One region of the Protofrankia symbiont of Coriaria ruscifolia genome, then DNA from elsewhere that is predicted to be linked to it. Evidence: riboswitches for the same ligand, from Rfam matches in the RefSeq annotation. Region 1 holds a riboswitch; each other region holds the start of a gene.
The links. A riboswitch is a leader RNA that binds a small molecule or an ion and turns the genes downstream of it on or off. The one in region 1 is predicted to bind cyclic di-AMP.
Positions count from the first base shown of each region.

Region 1 (3,269 bases):
AACTTCCGGCGCAGGACACTAGGAGGCTGCCGGCAAGTCACGGGTGTTCCGGCGGGGTGGCGTGCCGTTTGCGAGCGGCTCAGATGTCCTTGACTCCCAGGATGTCGGCCGCTTCGGGGTCGCTGTCGGCGAGGAAGTCACGACAGCGGGTGGCCTCCTCGGTCTCGCCGATTGCGCTGGCCGCGCGGGCCAGTGCCGCGAGTGCTCGAAGGAAGCCCCGGTTGGGTTCGTGGGACCAGGGAATCGGTCCGTGCCCTCGCCAGCCCGCGCGGCGTAGCTGATCGAGGCCACGGTGGTACCCCGTCCTGGCGTAGGCGTAGCTGGTCACCGGGTTGCCGGCATCGAGGGAGCGTTCGGCAAGCGTTGCCCAGGCGAGACTGGAGTCGGGGAAACGCCCTGCGACCGTCTCCGGGTCCTCGCCGGTACCCAGCGCCTTTGCTGCGGCGGGATCGAGGGTGAGCTTCGTTGGCGGCGGGCCGCCGAGCAGGTCCGATCGTCCGGACGAGGTTGTCATGGGGTCCATCCTGCCCGGTCCGATCGGCTTCACGTTCGGCCGGCGGGGGAATCCGTCAGGCGATGGACCTGCCGGGAGGGGGTGGGCCGGCAGGTCCATCACATGATCGGGGTCCGAGGGTGGTGGAGCACCGGACGGCGACCGGGCGGAACATGATCGGATCACCTGTGACCTTTTGGCCACGAAATATCACATGATGTACATCTTGTGTGTCACAGGACGGTTGGGTTGGTGACGGTGACGTCCCAGAGGTTCTTGCCGACCACGCCGGCCTTGCCGTCGTCCACCCGAGTCAGATAGGAGTAGAGCGATGCCAGACCCTGGGACTCCCGCCCGAAACGTCCGTCCACCTGGAGAATGAACTTCTTCTGGCGCATCTCGCTCTGCCAGACATAGGCGTCGGGGCGGACCTCGCCGGACAGAGCGCTGGACAGCGTCGTTCCGGTGAAGTCCGCCGAGTCCAGCAGGGCCTTGGCGCGATCCAGTGTCATCGCCGGTTGTGCCGGAGTGATCGCGCGCTCTATCGCACCGGCACTGGACGTGCCAGCGGACGACGACGGTGCCGGGCCGTTGCGGGTCAGGCCCATCTTGGCCGCGCAGGACGGCCACGGGGACCAGCCGCGGGAGTTGTAAAGCTTGTAGGCGGCCTCGTCCTGGAGCGCCGACGGCGCGTCGCTGGGTAGACCGGAGTAACCCAGACCGCGCCAGGTCCCGGTGTCGAACTGGTAGGCGCCGTAGTAGTTGTTGCCGGTGTTGATCTGATAGTTGCCGCCGGACTCGCACTGGCGGAGCTTGGCGAAGTCGTCCGCGGTTGCGGCACCTGCGGGTGCGGCCGTGACAGCCAGACCGCTGCTCACGAGTGCTGTTACGGCACCAGTGGTACGCAGGACCTTCCTGACGGTGGAGGGATGCTGCGGGGCGCGGTGCCTGCCACCAGACGGCATGTGGGTCGGTCCTTCCCGTCGCCTACGAGGTGAGCTGTCGGGTGCGGGCGGGAACAAGCCCGGCCGGTAGCGCTGATGGGCGCTGCCGGCTTTACCCCAAGGACTCCGTGTGCGGACGTCCGGATGTTGGTTCCCCCGCTCCTGTCCTTGTGGCTCCGCGGTAGATCGTGCCGTACCGGACGGGGACAGGATTCGGCGTCCGTCCGGGCGGCCTCACCGATCCGGTGAGTGGGAAGAACTCTAGCGAGTCTGGCTCTATCGAAGCAAATCGGGGTGTCGGATGAACTACACCCACGTGACTCCTATCACCCGAATGGGCTAAACACCTTGAACAAGTGACTCTACCTGGCGATCCGGACCTCTCTGTGACAGGGTCTCTTCCTCAGATTTTATAACTTAAAGTGATAAATTCAGTCTTATCCGTATTTCTGGTTGCGCTGACTGTCACCTCTCAAGTGCTCTGGGGAGCAGGACCGCCCGGATCGGTCCCTGGACCTCTCGGATCGGCTTCCGAACCCCTCAGACGGGCTTCGCCGATCCGGGAGGGACCTCGGATCCGGGCAGGGACCCTCGAGCGCGCAACGATCGTGATCGCGCTGTCTGCGGCCCTCCAGCGCGATCCGCCGCGTGCCTGACCACGGGCGAGCCGGCGGCTGTCGGTCAGGTGAGCCGCCGGCTGTCGGGTCGTTCAGGCGAAGGTGGCCGCCCGGGTCCGTGGGCCGCAGATGCCGTCCACCCGCAGGCCCTTCGAACCCTGCAGAAGGCCGGCCGCAAAAGCCGACTGGGGGCCGTAGCGACCGTCGATCAAAATCTTGTAACCGAGCGCGTTCATCTGGAGCTGCCAGGCTCGTACGTCCGATCGCACCTGATGGATCAGCCCGGTGGTGAACAACGTGTTGTCCGGGGCGTCCAACAGGCTCTCCGCGCTCTGGCGCACCACCAAGCGTCGGGTGCCGGTCGAGTCGGACGGCGAGCTCGGGCTCGCCGACCCCGCGCCGGACGAGCTGGCGTCTGCCGCAAGTTGGTCGGCGCCCATCCCCTGGCCGCAGATCGGCCACTGGCCGAAGCCGGATCGGACAGCCAGGCTCAGCGCGGCCTCGTCCTGGGTGGCTGGAGAGGCACCGCTGGGCAGCCCCGTGTAGCCGAGACTCTGCCAGGTGCTCAGGGCGAACTGGTAGGCACCGTAGTAACCGTTGCCGGTGTTGACGGTGTAGTTCCCGCCTGACTCGCACTGGCGGAGCTCCGCCCATGTGGTGGCGGCGCTTGCGGGCTGTGACATCACGATGCTTCCGCCCACCGCGGCGACCAGGGCGGGAGCGACCACCAGCGCTCGGGCGCCCATCCGAGCCCGGCCGGTTCCGTGATGTCGACTGCGAGAACGTGCACTGGACATATTGGTTATGCCCTTCCCCACGCCTGCGAAGTGAGCTGTCGGGTTCGGGCTGGGATTGCCCGGCCGCATTTGCGGCTTCACCCCGAGGACGCCCGATATCGGCGCCCGGAAGTGGGTCCCCCGTTCCTGCCGCAAGTTTGGGTTTTCGTCGGACGAGGGCAGGATTCGGCGTGCCGCCCGACGCGTGTTCGCTGTATCGCGAGCACGGCGGAGACCATAACAACAATTGCTGGGCGCCGAACAAGCAGCGAATCCGCTTCGTGAGGATGCGCACATCGAGCCGGCCGCTCTTGCCGAGGCTCGGGATCGGATGGTAACGCGCACGTACGCGCGCTCATTATTTTCATCGTACTTTTATTGCCGTGGAAACTCCGCATCCCGCCGTGGCGGTGACGATCGGAACCGAATTATCCGGGTA
Region 1 is NZ_CAAAFR010000027.1:16-3,284, forward strand. It holds gene CV1CTNOD_RS02920 (DUF3151 domain-containing protein) at 80-514, opposite strand; gene CV1CTNOD_RS02925 (transglycosylase family protein) at 727-1,458, opposite strand; cyclic di-AMP (ydaO/yuaA leader) riboswitch at 1,464-1,628, opposite strand; gene CV1CTNOD_RS02930 (transglycosylase family protein) at 2,147-2,851, opposite strand; cyclic di-AMP (ydaO/yuaA leader) riboswitch at 2,857-3,005, opposite strand.

Region 2 (3,269 bases), on a different contig from region 1:
GATCCCGAGATGATCCTGATCGGCACCGGCAGTGAGGTGCACCTGGCCCTGGCCGCCTACGAGGAGCTGACCGCGCAGGGTGTGCGCGCCCGCGTGGTCAGTCTGCCGTGCTGGGAGCTGTTCGACCGGCAACCCGCGCAGTACCGCGACCAGGTGCTGCCACCGTCGGTCCGCGCGCGCGTCGTGGTCGAACAGGCCTCCACGCTCGGATGGGAACGGTACGCGGGCACCGACGGGGCGATCATCGGTATGCAGACCTTCGGCGCGTCCGCCCCGCTACGGGCGTTGCAGACCAAGTTCGGGTTCACCCCGCAGGCGGTCGTCAGCGTCGCCAAGCAGTGCCTTGCCGCCGTCCACACGTTCCGCGATCCGGCGTAGACCTCAGGGCCACGAGCGCGAAAAGCATGATTGCGTTTCCGGTGGCCTGCTGGCCACCGGGGCAGGCCGCGCTGGGAGCCGGTCAGATGGTTGACGAGTCGCCCCTGACCGGCTCCGGGCGTTTCCTCGATCACTTCTTGTCGATCACTTCTTGTCGATCATTGTTGTGGTTCGTGCGTCGGCTTGACCTGGCCATGCGCAACTGGGAGTGTGAGTGAACCCCATGGTTGGGGGGTGTTGGAGCTAGCTGGCACAGAGGTTCTACAGGGGTAGACGTGGTGGGTACTGGTAGAATTTTGCGTTTCGACGGAATTCGTGGCTATGGTTTTATAGCACCTGACGCCGGTGGCGACGATATTTTCATGCACGCGAACGATCTTCAGGACGAGAAACACCTGTTCCAGCCCGGAACGCTGGTGGAGTTCGAGGCGGAGGAGAGTGACAGGGGCCCGAAGGCGTCGGTTGTCCGCCTTGTCCGTCGGGTTCCGGCCCGCCCGTTGCTGTCGCATTCCGAAAGCACGAACGTCGGGCGCCCGGGTACTGACGACGACGAGATGTGCGACGTCCTCACTATCGGGGAGTTCCGGCACCTGCTGACAGAGACGCTTATCGAATCGGTACCGACTCTGACCGGCAGTCAAATACACCAGATACGGCAGCGGCTCACCAGCCTCGCGCAGGCGCGTGGCTGGGTCGAATCCTGATCGGTTCGAACGGCGCTGGTACCGGCGAAGGCGGGGATCTCCCGCTTCGCGGTGATCCCTGTGCGCTACTGACCACATCGATCTCGATCCATATGGGTGTTCCGGCCGCAACGGCCCACCGGCGCCGCCCTGCCGGGATCCTGAAGCTGCCCGCCGGGGAAGGGAAGGCGGGATACCCCGTGGACGGATATCCGTGGACGCGGGCCCGTGCGGGACCGGATCGCACAGTGGTAGAGGGACACGGTGGTAGAGGAACACGGTGGCAGAGAAAAATGTCGTTGCCGGTCTGTGCCGGGTGCTTCACGATACGCACCGGAGGACCCCGGCAATGGTGCGCAGCCCTGCCACGCTGCGGCTTACCGGTGTTGTCCTGGCAGCTGCCCTGAGACGGCTTGTGCAAATGATACGCAGGGTAAGCATTTTGCGCCGACATGCCGAGAAAACTGCTACTTGCGACTACCGAAAGTAGTTCGCTACGTTGGCCGAGTTCTCAACGGCACCGGACCACACGCCGAGTTCTGTCCATGGTCCGGCGTCTCCAACTAGTAATCGCCAGGACAGAAGCGGGGGACCCACCTTCCTTCCGCCGGATGTCGCCACCGCGGCGCCGTCCTTGGGGTGAAGTCGGCTGCGCGTTCCCGCGCGCCGACCGGGCTTCCCGGCCCGAACCCGACAGCTAACCTCGCAGGCGTATGGGAAGGATCATCGTTGCCTGCATATCAGGTGAATTCAGGTTCGGCTGCCGTAAAACATCCCAGGCGGGGTCGTCATCGTGCGCGGACGACCCGGTCCACCTTTGGCCGGATATCGGCACGTACGGCGGTTGCCGCCGCGGCCACCGGAACCGTGGCCCTCTCCGGTCTGGCCGCCCCGGCCTGGGCGAACGACCGGGGGCTGGAGGCCAACGGGGTCAACGGGGTCAACGGGGTCAACGGGGTCAACGGGACAGGCTTGACCGACGCCGCCACGACCACTGTGGCCGGTGTCCGACCGGCCACCTTCGCGATCACTCCGGCCACCTGGTCGGCGACCTCGTCGCCGACTGCCGCCACGGGGGCGGCGTCGGCGCAACCGGTGAGTTTTTCGACGTCCTCCAGCAGCTTCGGGGCGAAGGTCGTCTATCTGGCGTCGAAGCAGGCTGGCAAGCCGTACGTGTGGGGTGCCGAGGGCCCGCGGGCATTTGACTGCTCCGGCCTCGTCCGCTACATCTACAAACAGCTCGGCCGCAGTATTCCGCGGGTGTCCAATGCCCAGTACGGTGCCTCCCAGAAAATACCGAAGAACGCCAAGCAGCCCGGTGACCTCATCTTCTTCGGTCGGCCGGGAAGTATCCATCACGTGGGGATCTACGCGGGGAACGGAATGATGTGGGCCGCCCCGCACAGCGGAGCCGTGGTCAGGCTCCAGAAGGTCTACACCAACAACTACCTGGTCGGTCGTATCAGGTGAGACCGCTGCCCCGGGTGAGCAGTCCCGGGCATTTTATCACCCCGAACCGGTAGCGCAGGGAATTGCGAACCGGTAACGCCGTGAATTGTTTTTCTGTCGGTATCAGGCAGCCATTTCCTGAGCCCCGCACGAGTCCTGTAGCGGACGTCGAGAAAGCACGTCATCTGCGGTTCGCATGGCCCGAAATAATGGCCTGAACGAATGGTTCGCATGGCCTGAACAGTTGGCCTGAACGGTGCCTGACCGCCGTCCGGAACAAGGCTGGACGATCCTGGTGACGGCGTGCTCGACGCTGGAAACGGTGTACCAGTACCGCTACCAGAAGAAACAGTACGGGCCACTTCAATGATACCTTTAGGTGAGATGTCTGAGTATGGCCAAAGGAAGGCACAGGAAGCAGAGCCGGTGCACTGGCGCCGCATTAGCAACCACTGTCGGGCTCATCGGAACAGCGGCTGGAATGGTGCTGACCGCGGCCCCGGCCGGCGCGAGTCCGGCGTCCGCTTCCGCCATCGTTCCCGACGCGACCATCGCCCGTGTCGGCATGAACGCGGGACTGCCCAGCTGCCAGGGGGTGCCGCTGAGCACCTGGGTGGCGGTGGCTCTCGCGGAGTCCGGGGGCAACGCCAACGCGCGTAACCCGCGCGGCGAGGACTCCCGCGGACTCTGGCAGATCAACGTGCGGGCCCACGCGAGCTGGCTGGCGGGCCGGAACCTGTTCGATCCCGCCACCAACGC
Region 2 is NZ_CAAAFR010000101.1:10,142-13,410, reverse strand. It holds gene tkt (transketolase) at 1-378, shown strand, start outside; gene CV1CTNOD_RS12930 (hypothetical protein) at 405-596, shown strand; gene CV1CTNOD_RS12925 (cold-shock protein) at 654-1,082, shown strand; cyclic di-AMP (ydaO/yuaA leader) riboswitch at 1,623-1,788, shown strand; gene CV1CTNOD_RS27830 (C40 family peptidase) at 1,929-2,531, shown strand; gene CV1CTNOD_RS12915 (peptidoglycan-binding protein) at 2,992-3,269, shown strand, end outside.
Region 2: linked by a shared signal. The riboswitch ahead of CV1CTNOD_RS27830 (C40 family peptidase) and the one ahead of CV1CTNOD_RS02925 (transglycosylase family protein) in region 1 are both predicted to bind cyclic di-AMP.

Region 3 (3,269 bases), on a different contig from region 1:
GAGTTGTGAAGGGCTGCCGCTACCGCCAGCGCGAGCGTCTCACCATCGGCGATGGCAAGCCCTGCGCCTTTGGCCGCCGCCGGCGGCACTCGCCGCGAGGCGTCCCCGGCGAGTAGGAGACGTCCGAACCGCATCGGTTCGTAGAAGAGCGAGTCCATCGTGATGACGTTCGGCGGTTCGAGCAACGGCCCTTCCGCCAGTTTCCAGTCGGCGTCCACGGCGAGGCGGGTGTGCAGCTCCTCCCAGATCCGCTCGGATGGCCAGTCCGCGGCGTCGGTTGCGGCCTCGACCTGTAGATAGAAGCGACTCGTCCGGTGGTCGCGCAGCATGTGGCCGGCGAACCCCCGCGGACTGATCCCATAAATGATCTTATCGGTGGACGGAGCGACTGCAGCAAGGACCGCAAGCCATGCCCATGGGCTGCCATGCTGTCGGGTGTTGCGCAACGCGCCCTCGGGAATCGACCGGCGGGAAACACCATGATGACCGTCGCAACCCGCGATGAAACGGCTTTCCACGGTCCGCCGCTGCCCGTCGGCTGCGACGAAGGACACGGTAGGGTGATCGGAGGTGAGCGCGTCCAATGTCACGTCAGTGGCATCGAACTCGATGACGCCACCTGAGGCAAGGTAAGCTGCGACCAGGCCGGCGACAAGCTTTTGCTGCGGGTAGACAACGTGATGGCGTCCGCCCGCGTGTCGAGCATACTCGACAATGAACGCTTGGCGACGATGCCTAAACTCACAGTTGTGGTGCGGGGCACCCTCAGCCCTCAGGCCGTCGGCAAGCCCATTGCGCTCCAGGACGTCCACCGCTCCTGGTCCGAGTAACCCGGCACGTGGGCGACTTTCCACCCTCGCCCGGCTGGCGCACTCAAGCACAAGCGTGTCGACACCGCGACGAGCCAGTATGACCGCGGCTACGAGACCCGCGACACCCGCACCGATCACGACGACGTCCGCGCGTTGTGGACGTGACCGCCGGGCAGGTGCATCCGGTCGAAGCGCGGTACGCCCGTCCGGTGCGGACTGCGTCGTAGCGACTGTCTCCCCAGAGAGCGCCGAACGGTTTTTGATCATTAGCCGCACCACCTTGGTCACGTGAGTGAACAGACGAGGCGCTGTCAGAGTACGACGCCGGACCCCTCAACCCGTCAGGAGGCCGACAATCTGGCACAACTCAACCGGACAACCGTGATGAACGGGATGAAAATCCCTTCAGTTCACACCAACGTTTGCTACTCAAGGTAGTGAGACATCTACTATCAGTACTCAAAGACCCCCCGTCGACCAACTGCCGCCGCTATGGCGTAATGTCATCCTCCGCATCCTGCAAGTCACGGAACGCGGAGCGTCAGCCGAGGGACCATAGGTCACAAACCAGCAGGTCATGCACGGCGGCGAGCCAGTCGGTGAAGGAGGACGAGGAAGAGCCGGGTATGGCACTTCATACGGCTACTCGCCGTAGTTGTGAGGGACTAGTGTTTACTAGCGCCATCCTTATGAACTAGTCTCGCGCCGACGTCACGACACACCGGACCGAAATGCCGAATCCTGCCCACGGTCCCGGTGTTCCCTCCGAGTCGTCACCAGGGCAGGAGCGGGGGACCCAATCCTCCACCGGACGGCGCCGAGCCACGGTGTCGTCCTCGGGGTGAAGTGCGCAGCGCGATGGTCGCGTGGCCCACCGGGCAGCCCAGCCCGAACCCGACAGCTCACCTCGCAGGCGAACGGGAAGGATCACAGCCTTGTCTGCGCATGATGTGCAGCCTGATCCAGAACCATGGTCACGTTCGTCGCAGACGGCTTCGCCGTCATCCCGCCGGCACCAGGTCGACCGGCACGTTGAGCGCCCGACACGTGGCCGGCACCGCGCACCAGTATCACAGTCCGGAGCAGGTCGCTCGCGAGCCCGGGCCGCGGTCGCCGTGATGACCACCGGCACGGTTGCGGTGTCCGGAGTTGCCCTGGCCGGATGTGCCCCGACCGACTCGGGTCCCGACGAGGCTTCCGTCACCTCTCCGATAACGCTCGGAGCTCAGTTCGGAAGTCAGGCGTCTCTTGCCAACCTGCGCACCTCCGTCATCAACCCGACGTCCGCGACCAGCCCATGGTCGATCGCCAGCCAGGTACTCAACCAGACCGACCTGCACCCCAAGACGGGGGTCGTACTCAAAGTCACGAATCCGGACGTTTCGATTAAAGCCGATCAGCCGGTGGAGATGGGATTCTCACTCGAGGACGAGACCACCCACGCGCCACTGGTCAATCAACTCGTCAAGGTCCAGGTGAAGCTGCCGGACGGATGGGCGACCTTCAAACACCTCTACACCAACGACCAGGGCTTCACGAGCTATACAGCCAAGGTTCTCACCACCACGCAGATCACCGCTATCTTCGACGGAACCGACGCCCTGCGGTCAACACGGTCGACCAATGTCGGTACGCTGACCGTGGTCCCCAATTTCGTACCCGCACCTCCGGCGCGGGTTTCCCAGGGGATCACCCGTAGCGGTTCTCAGATCTTCGGCACCAATCTGTCGCCGGACGCTGCTATCTCGAGCGCGATCGGAGCGGCCAGCTCGCTTGGTGAACGGGCTGTGTATCTCGCGGCGCAGCAGGCCGGCAAGCCCTACGTCTACGGTGCGGAAGGCCCCTACTCCTTCGACTGCTCAGGCCTGGTCCAGTACATCTTCAAGCAGCTGGGACGCAACCTCCCCCGCACGGCCGAGGCGCAGTACGAGGCGACCACCCGGGTATCACAGTTCAACAAGCAGATCGGTGACCTGATTTTCTATGGTTCACCGGATAATATCTACCATGTCGGTATTTATGCCGGTAATGGTAAGATGTGGGTGGCGCCGAAGTCCGGCGACGTCGTCTCACTGAGAGCTATCTACACCACGTCGTATTCCGTTGGCCGGGTCGTCTAGCTGATCCGACCAGCCCGCGTCGACATCCGGCCATCAGCACGCCGCCAGGCGTAGCGGTTACGGCCTCATGAACGATCCACAAACGGGTTCCTGCGCAGCCTCCCCCTCCGGTTGCGCACGAACCCTGCCATCAGGTTGACGTTGACGGAGTCAACGTCAACCTGATGGCAGCCCGCACCACCACGATAATGACTTCCGCTGGCCGGACCGAGCCAACCCCCCAGCTCGGAAAGTCCGGCGGAACAACAGGCTTCCGCTGGCCGGTCGTACTGCACCCCCCCCCACAGTGCGGCCGGCCGGCGGGAGTCGACATCCTCCCGCCGGCCGGGTGTGCCGC
Region 3 is NZ_CAAAFR010000199.1:89,536-92,804, forward strand. It holds gene CV1CTNOD_RS23285 (4-hydroxybenzoate 3-monooxygenase) at 1-1,079, opposite strand, end outside; cyclic di-AMP (ydaO/yuaA leader) riboswitch at 1,538-1,742, shown strand; gene CV1CTNOD_RS23290 (C40 family peptidase) at 1,931-2,932, shown strand.
Region 3: linked by a shared signal. The riboswitch ahead of CV1CTNOD_RS23290 (C40 family peptidase) and the one ahead of CV1CTNOD_RS02925 (transglycosylase family protein) in region 1 are both predicted to bind cyclic di-AMP.